2 regions of the Pacificibacter sp. genome follow, and region 2 is predicted to be linked to the other one. Evidence: riboswitches for the same ligand, from Rfam matches in the RefSeq annotation. Region 2 holds a riboswitch; the other holds the start of a gene.

Region 1 (5,462 bases), on a different contig from region 2:
CATTCCGATATGGCGCCGCGCCGCAAAATTGATCCGGGTCCGCGGTTCGACTGGCGTCGATTGGCGCTGGGCGGATTGTCGGTTTGGAGCGAGAACACCACGCCATTGACTGTCGATGAAAATCGCTTTTCGGATGATTTGGCGAGCTTTGGGTATTGTGCTGACATAGCTCTTGATGCGCGCCTATCGGCGTTTCGGGATCGTTTCCGGCCTCATCATGTTGGGGCGTTGGACGGCGTCGACATGGCGATTGCACGCGATTTGGCTGTGCGCTTTCCCGTTGACCGCGCGCCGCACACAGCCTAAGTCCAATCCCGCACGGATGGCTGGATGACCGCGGGTTCTGGGGGTGTAAACCTACTGGGACGCGAGGAAAGTCCGGACTCCATTGGACGACAGTGCCGGGTAACGCCCGGCGAGGGTAACCTTAGGGATAGCGCCACAGAGAACAGACCGCCTTCTATATCGGAGGTAAGGGTGAAACGGTGGAGTAAGAGACCACCGCGCAAGCGGCAACGCGAGCGGCACGGCAAGCCCCACTGGGAGCAATGCCAAATAGGGGTTTCGTGTGAGGCATCGCGCAAGCGACGTCATCATAGGGAGGTTCAAGCCCGAGAGACCCGGGTTGGCAGCTTGAGTGTATTGGTAACAATGCACCTAGAGGAATGGTCATCGACGGCGTTCGCGCCTGAACAAAATCCGGCTTATAGGCCATCCGTGCAAATCAATGACCAGTGTTCAAGGGTGCGGCACCAGACAGGCTTTGGCAAAATTTTCACGTATTTGACCGACATCAACACCGCCATATTCGCATTGTGGTATCAAAAAGCGCAATGAATGGAGGTTGTTTCGATGTTAAAAGTCACAAAACACTCTGAAAACCGAGTGGATATTTCTCTGAGCGGCGCGCTTGATGCGCAAGTGATGCGTGAAGGTCTCGATGAACTCATCGAGCTGTCTGAAGACGTCACGAATGGGCAAATGTTCTACAAGATTTCTGAATTCTCGTTGCCCTCATTGGCGGCCATCGGCGTGGAACTCGCGCGTTTGCCAAAGCTGTTTGGTTTGCTTGGCAAATACGACAAATGCGCCGTGTTGACCGATGCGGGGTGGTTGCGAAAAGCCGCCACGCTTGAGGGCGCTTTGTTTCCAGGGCTTGATATCAAAAGCTTTGAGTTCGATGAAACGGCTGCGGCTGAGGCTTGGTTACAAGGCGACGGCGCAGACTAACGCTTTGCGCCACTTGGGGTATTGGGGGTGAATGGGGCGCATTGCCTCCCCCTAATTGCTCTAAAACCTTGGAAAAATGTGCGCTCGCCCCCATACTTATAAGTGAGTTTGGTAATTAACGGGGAGAGACCCATGAGTTTCATGAAAACACTGGCCACGTTGGCTGTTGGTTTTGCGGCGGCAAAAGGCGTTGATAAAGTTCGTAAAATGGGCGGTATGGACGGCGTGCGCGACGCCATGCGCAAGGCTGGCGATGAAGGCGGTATGGCGGATCAAATGGGACAGATGGCTGAAAAGTTCGGCGTCCCTGGTGGAGCCGACGCCATTCGCAAAATGATGAGCACCTTCGGTGCGCAAGCCGCCGATGCGTCCGAGGCGACCGAAGCTGGCCTTGGATCTTTGTTCTCTGCAATGGGTGGTGCGGCGGCTGCGGGTGCTGGCGGTCTGTCTGATATGTTCGCGTCTGTGACCGAGGGCACGCCCATCGGTGAGGCCACTGAAGAAAACGCCAAGCTGATGATCCGCGCTATGATTATGGCCGCAAAATCTGATGGTGAAATCGACGCCGAAGAACGCACCAAAATCTTGGATCACCTGACAGACGCCTCGCAAGAAGAAATTGATTTCGTCCAAGGTGAACTTGATGCCCCCGTTGACCCGACGGCTTTGGCCAAGGATGTGACAGAAGAGACCAAAGCCAAAGTCTATGCGGCTGCGTTGATGGCGATTTCGGTTGATACAGATGCAGAGCGCACGTTTTTGAAAGCTTTGGCCGAGGCGGTTCAGTTGGATCCCGCTAAGCAAACAGAGATTCATCTGTCTATGGGCAAACCTGCTTTGTAAGCGATCGGGTTTTTTAAATTGAAAAGGGCGGCCTGATGGGGCCGCCCTTTTTTGATTTTAGGGTGGGATGCGTCAAGTGCTGCGCGATTCTTGGCGCAGCAGATACACGGACGCGCCGACAATTAGCAGGGACCCAAGCCACATCGACCCTGGTGGGACAAAGCCGAAGGCCAGCACGCCAAAGCCCACATTGAGCGGGAGTTTGAGGTGGTCAAAGGGCTGCAAATACGCCGCATCTGCAACGCTATAAGCCTTGGCGATGGCGTATTGCGCCAGCGCAGTCAAAACCCCAGCAGACAGCATCACAAGCCCCACAAGGTTTGCCCCGATGGCAAGGTTGCCAAGACCGGCATCGCCACTGACAGCCAAGGCCAGATTGATTGGTGTCAGCAAGAGCAACAGATAAACCGTCAGGCTCTCAGGGCTTTCCGTTGCGGTCATGCGTTTGGTCAGCAAGGACGTCAAAGCCCAAAACACAGCTGCCCCCACTGGATAAAGCGCGTAGGCCGAAAAGTCTTCTGCCCACGGGGCCAGTATGATCATGCCGCCGATGAAGCCAACGGTGACAGCGATCCAACGCTCGAGCGTGCTCTTTTCGCCCAAGAACAATCCCGCGCCCAGCGTGACGAAAAAGGGGGATAGCATGATCAAGGCAATGGCTTGCCAGATTGGCACATGGGCCAACCCCGTGATCCACAATTGCACCCCGATGGCAGAAGATACCACGCGCATCACGTGCAAGGTCAGCGCGCTGGTGTGCATGGCCTTGATCCCATGGCGGATCACCCAAGGGGCGGAAAATACAAAGGCGATGAAATATTGCCAAAAGGCGAGGCGGGTCGGGGCGATGCCCTGAACCATGGTGCCGTATTGGCCCAAAAGATTGATCACGGCGAAGAGAATACCTGCAATAACCATTAAGGCGGCGCCGAGCCGTGCAGGGGAATGAAGGGCGCCAAATGGCGCGGAGGTCGATTGAATTGGTCGAGTCATGCGATGTCCTTTTCTGTTGCGCATAACTCAAGGCACACAGGACAACACAGTGCGCAGACGCCGTGGGGCGCTTCGCATTTGGTCCCGCTCTCTTTCATCCGGACTATGACCGTCGGCTCTGGAATCACACCAGATCTGCTGACCCAAGAGTGGCACGTGCCACCCAAAGCGCTCGCGGGCTTGGTTGTCGTTCGCACGCCAACCTTACCGCCGGTGGGGAATTGCGCCCCGCCCTGAGAACGTTGCGGCCGAATTGACCGCGCGGTGACGTTATGCGGCCAAGCGCTTGAGCGCAACTGGGGTATTGAATCGCAATGGCCAAAAAGAAGCGTCAAAGATCTGCCATATGCCACTGGTTGTGCCGGCGAATCTGTGTCATAGGGTGCGCAAGAGCGACGGATTGAACGTTTTTAGCGATCAGTGCGTTATTTTTTTGGCCATGGTGGCCTTGCTTGCTTTTTTTGGCGCCTTGACCATTGACTCGGTCTGGCAACCCTATAAAAGGCGGGCTTCAAGAGATTTCACGGGGTGTCACGCGTAAGTGCCCGACTGACCCGTTGGACGAAAGACTGGAGACTTTAAAAATGGCTAAGCCAACCACAATCAAAATCCGTCTGAACTCAACTGCGGACACGGGCCACTTTTATGTGACCAAAAAGAACGCGCGTACGATGACCGAAAAGATGGTCATGAAAAAGTACGACCCGGTTGTGCGCAAGCATGTTGAGTACAAAGAAGGCAAAATCAAGTAAGCCTGATTTGAACGACGAAATGCAAAAGCCGCGCAAACCACAAGGTTCGCGCGGTTTTTCTTTGCTTAAAAGATTATCCTCGCGGACCTCCCCGATACGACACGCAGCATAGGCGTGACACAGGAGATCCCGATATGTGCCTATTACAAGAAAGCCCTTCGAATGACGGCAGTTTAAGCCTTCAATCGCACCCCAATACAGATTTGCCGCCCTTTATTTTGCGTGCGGCTTTGCCAAGCGACGCGCTTGCCATCGATACGCTGATTGCTGCCAGCTACGGCGCGTTGATGAAGCCCGTTTACCACGATGATATTCTTGCGCGGGCCTTGCCACGTTTGATGCGTACCGCCCCCAGCCTGTTGTCTGGCGGTACCTATTTTGTTGCGGACGCTGGCGGTGTGCTTTTGGGCGCAGGGGGTTGGTCTCAGGCGACGCCCTTTGGCGGTCTTGGGCCTGCCAGCAACGGCCACATGCGCCGTGTTGCCGTTCTGCCCAAATGGACCCGCTCGGGTGTTGGCTCGCTGATTGTTGAACACGCCTTGGCGCACGCGCAAACTCAGGGGGTTGAGAAAATGTTTTGCCTGTCCACTTTGGCGGCTGAAGAGTTCTATGAGGCGCAGGGGTTCAGTGCCACAGGTGAGGTTGAATTGACGTTGGAACCTGGCTTGTACCTCCCTGCGATCCAGATGCAGCGCGCCTTGGCGTAAAGGTCTAGATTTGCGACACCAGATATGGGATCCCAAGACTTAGGGCCGTGCCCAAAAGAGTGCCGACGATCATTAATGAAACATCTCTCTTGATGCGCGGTCCTGCATGTCTGGCGTCATTCACTACCTTAAAGAAAAAGGTGCGCTCGGTCTGTGCCTTGCGCCCTTTCATAATCCAGTTGGCTCCAAGTTGGACGGATTCGCTATACTGTTCGTCGCCAATCAAGGATAGGCCTTCACGGGTGGTCAAAACAACGGGAATATCACGCAAACTGGGTGTGGCCTTAAGGCGCTTTAACGTCTCAAGGCCTGTCGGTGTTTTTGAGTGATGCACTACAGTGGCAAGTTCTTTGCGTTTGTCCGAAATCTGGCGCACGAGATCATCAACCTGTTGGTTGACTTGAGCCGCCTCAGCGCTGTTAAGCACGTCCTTTGTCGCATAAAGGTCAAGCACGATTAGGTTAGGCAAATCTGCTGATGCGCATTCGGTCAAGCGCTCGACCACATCTGAACTGTCTTGACGGGTTTCCACGAAAACGCGGTCGCGTGCATGGTTTTGCGCAAAGGCATTTAGAGTGCTTTGTTCATCGTCAACATAGAGAATTTTCATATAAGTCCTTTGCCCATGCGCGGCACCAGGTTCGTGTGGCGGCATCTCAGTTTCGCTTTAAGCTATCGAAAACTCCAGTTTAAGCAACGTCACAAATGAAAAAGACCGGTCCTAAGACCGGCCTTTCTCTATTCGAATGTAGCTAAAATTACTCGCGGTTGCCGAGGAAGCTCAGCAAGAACATGAACATGTTGATGAAGTCGAGGTAGAGGTTCAACGCGCCCATGATCGCGGATTTCGCAAGCCATGAAGCATCCATCGCATGTGCATGCGCAAGGTACTCTGTTTTGATTTTCTGCGTGTCATAAGCGGTCAGACCAGCAAAGA
Region 2 (5,462 bases):
CGAAGGACGCCTTTCGATACTTAACCAAACGATGGCCTACCCACCAACAGCGCGCAACTGAACGCCCTGTTTTTGCAGCGCGGCCCAGATTTTTGCATCACGGCCATAGACGTCACGGCGGTATTCCATGCCACCTTTTGGCAATGAAATCGCAGTGCGGTAAATCAGGTGAACCGGCACATGCGCTTCGAGATCTACGACAGATTCCTGACGCGTGTTCAAATGAGATTTAAACAATCCCACAGGGTCATTTGTTTGTTTTGCCAACAAAGCATAAGCGAAATCAAACGGATCTTTTAGGCGAATACACCCGTGCGAATATGCGCGTCTTTCTTTGGCAAACAGGCTTTTCGCAGGCGTGTCGTGCAAGTAGATGTTGTATTTGTTCGGAAAAATGAACTTTACCAAACCAAGCGCATTGCCGTCAGACGGAGGCTGTTTGAGGTTGAAAGGAAAGGTTTTATCCGTAAATTCGGTGAAGTCAACATTTGCGCGATCTACCACTTGGCCGCGCGAGTCTACAAGACGCAGGTGACTTACGGCGCCCGCATCACGCTGCATCAAAGGTAGATATTCTTTGACAGCAATAGAACGCGGCACATTCCATGTTGGATTGATCACCAAGTATTCCATCACATCAGAAAATTCCGGTGTCCGACGATCGGAGTCATTCGCACCGACGACAGACCGCGTTGCAAATGTAACCTTGCCGCTATCGATAATTTTCGCCGTGAAATCAGTAATATTGACCAAAACATGACGTTTGCCACGTTCAAAGTTGGTCCAGCGTTCACGCTCCAACGCGACGTGAATGGCTGCAAGACGTGTTGCGGGTTCCACGTTAACTTCCGCCAAGGTGCCTTTCCCGACAACACCATCAGGTGTCATACCATGCGCGGCCTGAAAGCGTTGAACAGCGCCTTTAATGCTCTCATCGAACACTGTCGTGGCGCTACGCTTCATGTATCCCATCGCGATCAAACGATTGCGCAATGCAACCACGTTCGCGTTCGACTGTCCTTCGGTCAACTTACCGCCAGACACCTTTGGCCCCCAACCGCCTGCGCCAATTGTGCGCTCCAGAACAGCTTTCTCTTTCAGCAGACGTGCATATTCTGGGGAGTTCGGAGCAAGCTGATTGATGTACCCACGCGGTGAGGACTGCGCAAAATTCGTCAAAAGAGCCACACCATCACGGTACGGAATTGAGCGAACGATGCCTTTATCAATGCGAGATGGGATCAACTGACCTGTCTGCATGTCACGCGCATATTCAAGAAACAGCTTGGCCATTTCGACTTCTGCACGACCTAGATCACGTTCAGAACCTATGGAACGAATTTTGCTTTCCAACAACGTCGTGTCATAGGGCGCAAGGCCGTGATCTGGCGCTGCTTTCAACGCGTTTAGCAACGCGGCACGGCGGCTCCGCGCCCGTCCTGCATTTGTCGCAAAAATCGGTTTGTATCCCGTTGCACGGTAAAATTCGCTGAGGGCCTTGTGGTCTGAGGAAGCTTCAGCAATCGACTGCATCAAGCCTGTCACTTGTTGAGCGGTCGCCTTTTCAGGGGCCCCGACAACCAAAGCTGTGGACAGGACGGAAACAACTGCAAAACGGACGCCTTTGGTAACAACAGACGCAAATCGACCGGTTTGATGCGCCTTAGAGACCTTAGAAAAAAACATAATTACCCTCGAAAAAGACAGCGAATTGACTAGGAAATTAACTCATTTCTGGCTGAATGTGAGGGGAATTATTGCATGAAGTTGGCCTTGTGGTCGACAAAGCACACAATTTTACGTGAGGTATATCCACGCTATTCGGCTTGTCGTTTCGCGCGCACTCCCGCGAAGGTTGCGAAATTACAGCCAAAATGCATAGATTTGCCGCCAATGCGCTGATTTCTGCCGAATTTACGTTGATTTAACCTTTTCAACAAACGGAACGCTTGGACGGTGATTCACTTTGTGCAATAAAACAGTTGCAAGCACCTCAGGGAATTGAGGCGAAGCCACGCTTGACAGATGGAAACGGTTTTCAATCAGTCAAACATTGCATCGTTCTGAAGTGCTTACAGTTGTTTTGGCAAAGTCCGAAACAGGTAAATATGCTGCTGACTTCCCTAAACATGGGGACGATTTAGTTCAGAGTGAGTGGTAGTCGATCAGTTAGAATGCCGAAAAATCGGCACACCAAGCCATCCGCGTTGAGGCGGGAATTTAAAAATGGGACGCTTGAGATCATGACGACAGAAAAGTCTAGCGTAATTACGCGGCGCACGCTTTTGCGCAGTTTTGCAGCAGCAAGTCTTTCAGCAGCACCAGTCTATGCCAATGCAGCAGGGTTTCTTCGGGGATCTGGCGATATTCGTCGTTTGCGCATGTATTCTGGCCGCACTGGGGAAAGCATCGACACAATCTATTGGGTCGAGGGCGAGTACATTAAAGATGCTTTGAAAGAAGTGACATATTTCATGCGCGACTGGCGCAACAGCAAAATGAAATCCATTGACGCCCGCACCGTCGACATTATGGCTGCGGCTCATGGATTGATGGATGTCAACGAACCCTACATGTTGCTGTCCGGCTACCGCTCACCAGAAACCAACAACTTGTTGCGTTCACGGTCGCGTGGTGTGGCTAAGAACTCCCTCCACATGAAGGGTGAAGCCGCTGATTTACGCCTCAAGTCCCGCTCCGTTGGCCAAATGGCCGCAGCTGCGCAAAATTGCTCAGCTGGCGGCGTTGGCAGCTACCGTGGAGCGAACTTTGTTCACATGGATTGTGGTCCTGTACGGACATGGAAAGGCTGATTTCGCCCTATTTCATCACACCATTTTAAAAGCCGCCCCTTTGGGCGGCTTCTTTGTTTTGCGATACAAGAACCGTTACGCCGCAACGGGCGCCGGAATTTCCAAAGCCAACACATCCCGAACGGCATTCGCTGCCTCAGCACCCTTTTTCAAGAAATGGTCGGTGTAGAACTTGATGTGATCTTCGGTGGAATGAAAATGATGCGGCGTCAAAGACACGGAGAACATCGGCACTTCAGTTTCCAGCTGCGCGCTCATCAAGCCAGAGACCACGGCGTCTGCCACAAAGTCATGACGGTAAATGCCGCCATCGACGACCAAAGCCGCAACAACGATCGCATCGTACTTGCCGGTTTTTGCAAGGCGCTTGGCCAAAAGAGGTGCTTCAAATGCACCAGGAACATTGTAGACGTCTGTGGACGACGCAGGCGCGTGTTTTGAAATTTGTGCGCAAAATCCGTCGTAAGCTTGATCGACAATGTCAGCATGCCAACGGGCGCGAATAAACGCGATGCGCGGAGAAGATGTTTCGAAGTTTGAAGTCATGTTAGTCATTTTGGAACCCTTGAGTTTACACTGTTAGGTCCCAGAGCACGAAGGAGCACTCACAGCGAGCCAAAGCCCCCTGTTCACACCCCATTCTCTACCATCCGGACTTTAACCGTCGGTTCTGGAATTTCACCAGATCTGCTGACCCTTACGTTTTTACGCGTAAGGCGCTCGCGGACTATAACCGCCGGTGGGGAATTACACCCCGCCCTGAGAACTGTCCTAAATTTAGGCAGTACCGCAAATAAGGTCAAGACCTGTGCGCCTCCAAATGAATGCACCAAAGCACAGAACATTGGCACAAAATGCACATAAACAACGCGACTCACCGCAAACCATTCCGGACATTTACCTCACCATCACACTGATTGAACGGCGGTTCGGAAGGAGAATTTGCAGCGCTGCATAGATAATGAGAGCTGCACGCGGGACATATCATTCCCTCACACTATATGTAGCATCAAGCAACCGCACGATGAAGCCTGAGATCACAGTGCATATATCTAATGTCTTGAACAGAAACATGACGACCTGAGGTCGATATCAAAGGTGAAAGTACATGAATTTACTGCCAACTCTTTCCGTAATCGTAAGCATCGCATTGCCAACAGCCGCACTGGCGCAGGATCACCGCGGTCACAATGAAGGCCTGCAAATCACCATCAGTGGCGGTATTGTCAGCGCACCGTCCTATTTGGGTGATGATGACTATCAGACAACTGTGTTTCCTAATATCTCGCTGAGCTACGGAGAGCGTCTAAAGGCATCGTTGCGCGGCATTGAATACACCGCAATCATTCGAGACAACTGGAGTGCCGGTGGTATTCTGGCTTACGACTTTGGCCGTGAAGAAGACCCTGGCAAAAGCGATTTGACGATTTCTGGCGACGCCTCAACTGACTTGATTGGATTGGGCGATGTTGACGGCACTATTGAGATCGGCGGCTTTGTGGAATATGGCGCGGGCCCGATCGCGTCTAGACTAGAACTACGCCAAGGTGTCGACGGCGGTCACGACGGCTTGCACGGGGAAGCCAGTGTCAGTTACCGCGGTCTGTTCGACGTGTTTGCCGCCCCTGCATTCTTCTCAGTCGGACCGAAAGTGACGTTTGCCGACGATGCCTACAACAGTGCCTACTTTGACGTCTCAGAAACGCAATCCATTGCCTCAGGCATCAGTGAGTATGACGCAGGCGGTGGGATCAATTCCTACGGCCTAAGCGCCTCTGTCATGATGCCACTGTCTGAACATACATCTTTGGTTGGATTTGTAGACTACGACCAATTGACCGGTGATGTTGGGGACTCCTCCATCGTACAAGAACGCGGATCGCAGGATCAGGTTCGCACGGGCATCTTTATCAACTACACATTCTAAGAGCGCTGAAAGCTTTCGCTGTTGCGCCATGCCCTGCAAGGACGGTCATGGCGAAAGCTTCTTCTTTCATCCATCAACTTAAAAGAGCGACAGATGCACATCTGGCATACTGCTCGTAATATCAAGGGATTGTGGCGCACCTAAGAGGATTCGAACCTCTGGCCTCTGCCTTCGGAGGGCAGCGCTCTATCCAGCTGAGCTATAGGTGCATTGAGGCTCGGTATAGGCCATGGGTTTGAGGGGTGCAAATGGTTTTCGCGCCCCTCAGGCATTGTCTTTTAAGCAAACAGATCGTGACACAACTCAAGCGCTGAGACCAATGTGTCGACGTCCTCTTTGGTGTTGTACATCGCGAAAGATGCGCGGCAGGTGGCAGTCACGCCCAAGTGCTCCATCAATGGCATTGCGCAATGCGCACCAGCCCGTACAGCAACGCCGCGCTTGTCCAGCACCGTCGACAAATCATGCGCATGGGCACCAGCCATCGTGAACGAGAAAATCGCGCCCTTATCTGGCGCTGTGCCTTGAACCTGCAACCAATTGAGGCTTTGCAGCTTCTCGCTCGCGTATGTGGCAATCTCGGCTTCATGCTTTGCGACATTGTCCATGCCAACGTTCATCAACCAGTCCAAAGCCACGCCCATTCCGATGGTTTGCACGATGCCAGGCGTGCCGGCCTCGAACTTCATCGGTGGTTTGTTGTAAGTCACAGTGTCCCGTCC

Evidence for each region. A riboswitch is a leader RNA that binds a small molecule or an ion and turns the genes downstream of it on or off. The one in region 2 is predicted to bind FMN.
Region 1: linked by a shared signal. The riboswitch ahead of ABF287_RS04300 (DMT family transporter) and the one ahead of ABF287_RS01575 (6,7-dimethyl-8-ribityllumazine synthase) in region 2 are both predicted to bind FMN.

What each region holds. Positions count from the first base shown of each region.
Region 1 covers NZ_JBDMZG010000042.1:4,507-9,968, reverse strand. The annotation lists gene ABF287_RS04320 (N-acetylmuramoyl-L-alanine amidase) at 1-306, shown strand, start outside; RNA gene rnpB (RNase P RNA component class A) at 319-723, shown strand; gene ABF287_RS04310 (STAS/SEC14 domain-containing protein) at 853-1,230, shown strand; gene ABF287_RS04305 (DUF533 domain-containing protein) at 1,363-2,073, shown strand; gene ABF287_RS04300 (DMT family transporter) at 2,146-3,066, opposite strand; FMN riboswitch at 3,149-3,311, opposite strand; gene rpmG (50S ribosomal protein L33) at 3,651-3,818, shown strand; gene ABF287_RS04290 (GNAT family N-acetyltransferase) at 3,953-4,525, shown strand; gene ABF287_RS04285 (hypothetical protein) at 4,530-5,135, opposite strand; gene ABF287_RS04280 (Bax inhibitor-1/YccA family protein) at 5,284-5,462, opposite strand, start outside.
Region 2 covers NZ_JBDMZG010000020.1:52,123-57,584, reverse strand. The annotation lists gene ABF287_RS01585 (L,D-transpeptidase family protein) at 37-1,686, opposite strand; gene ABF287_RS01580 (DUF882 domain-containing protein) at 2,244-2,813, shown strand; gene ABF287_RS01575 (6,7-dimethyl-8-ribityllumazine synthase) at 2,889-3,359, opposite strand; FMN riboswitch at 3,448-3,584, opposite strand; gene ABF287_RS01570 (MipA/OmpV family protein) at 3,922-4,740, shown strand; tRNA gene ABF287_RS01565 (tRNA-Arg) at 4,873-4,949, opposite strand; gene ABF287_RS01560 (cysteine desulfurase) at 5,019-5,462, opposite strand, start outside.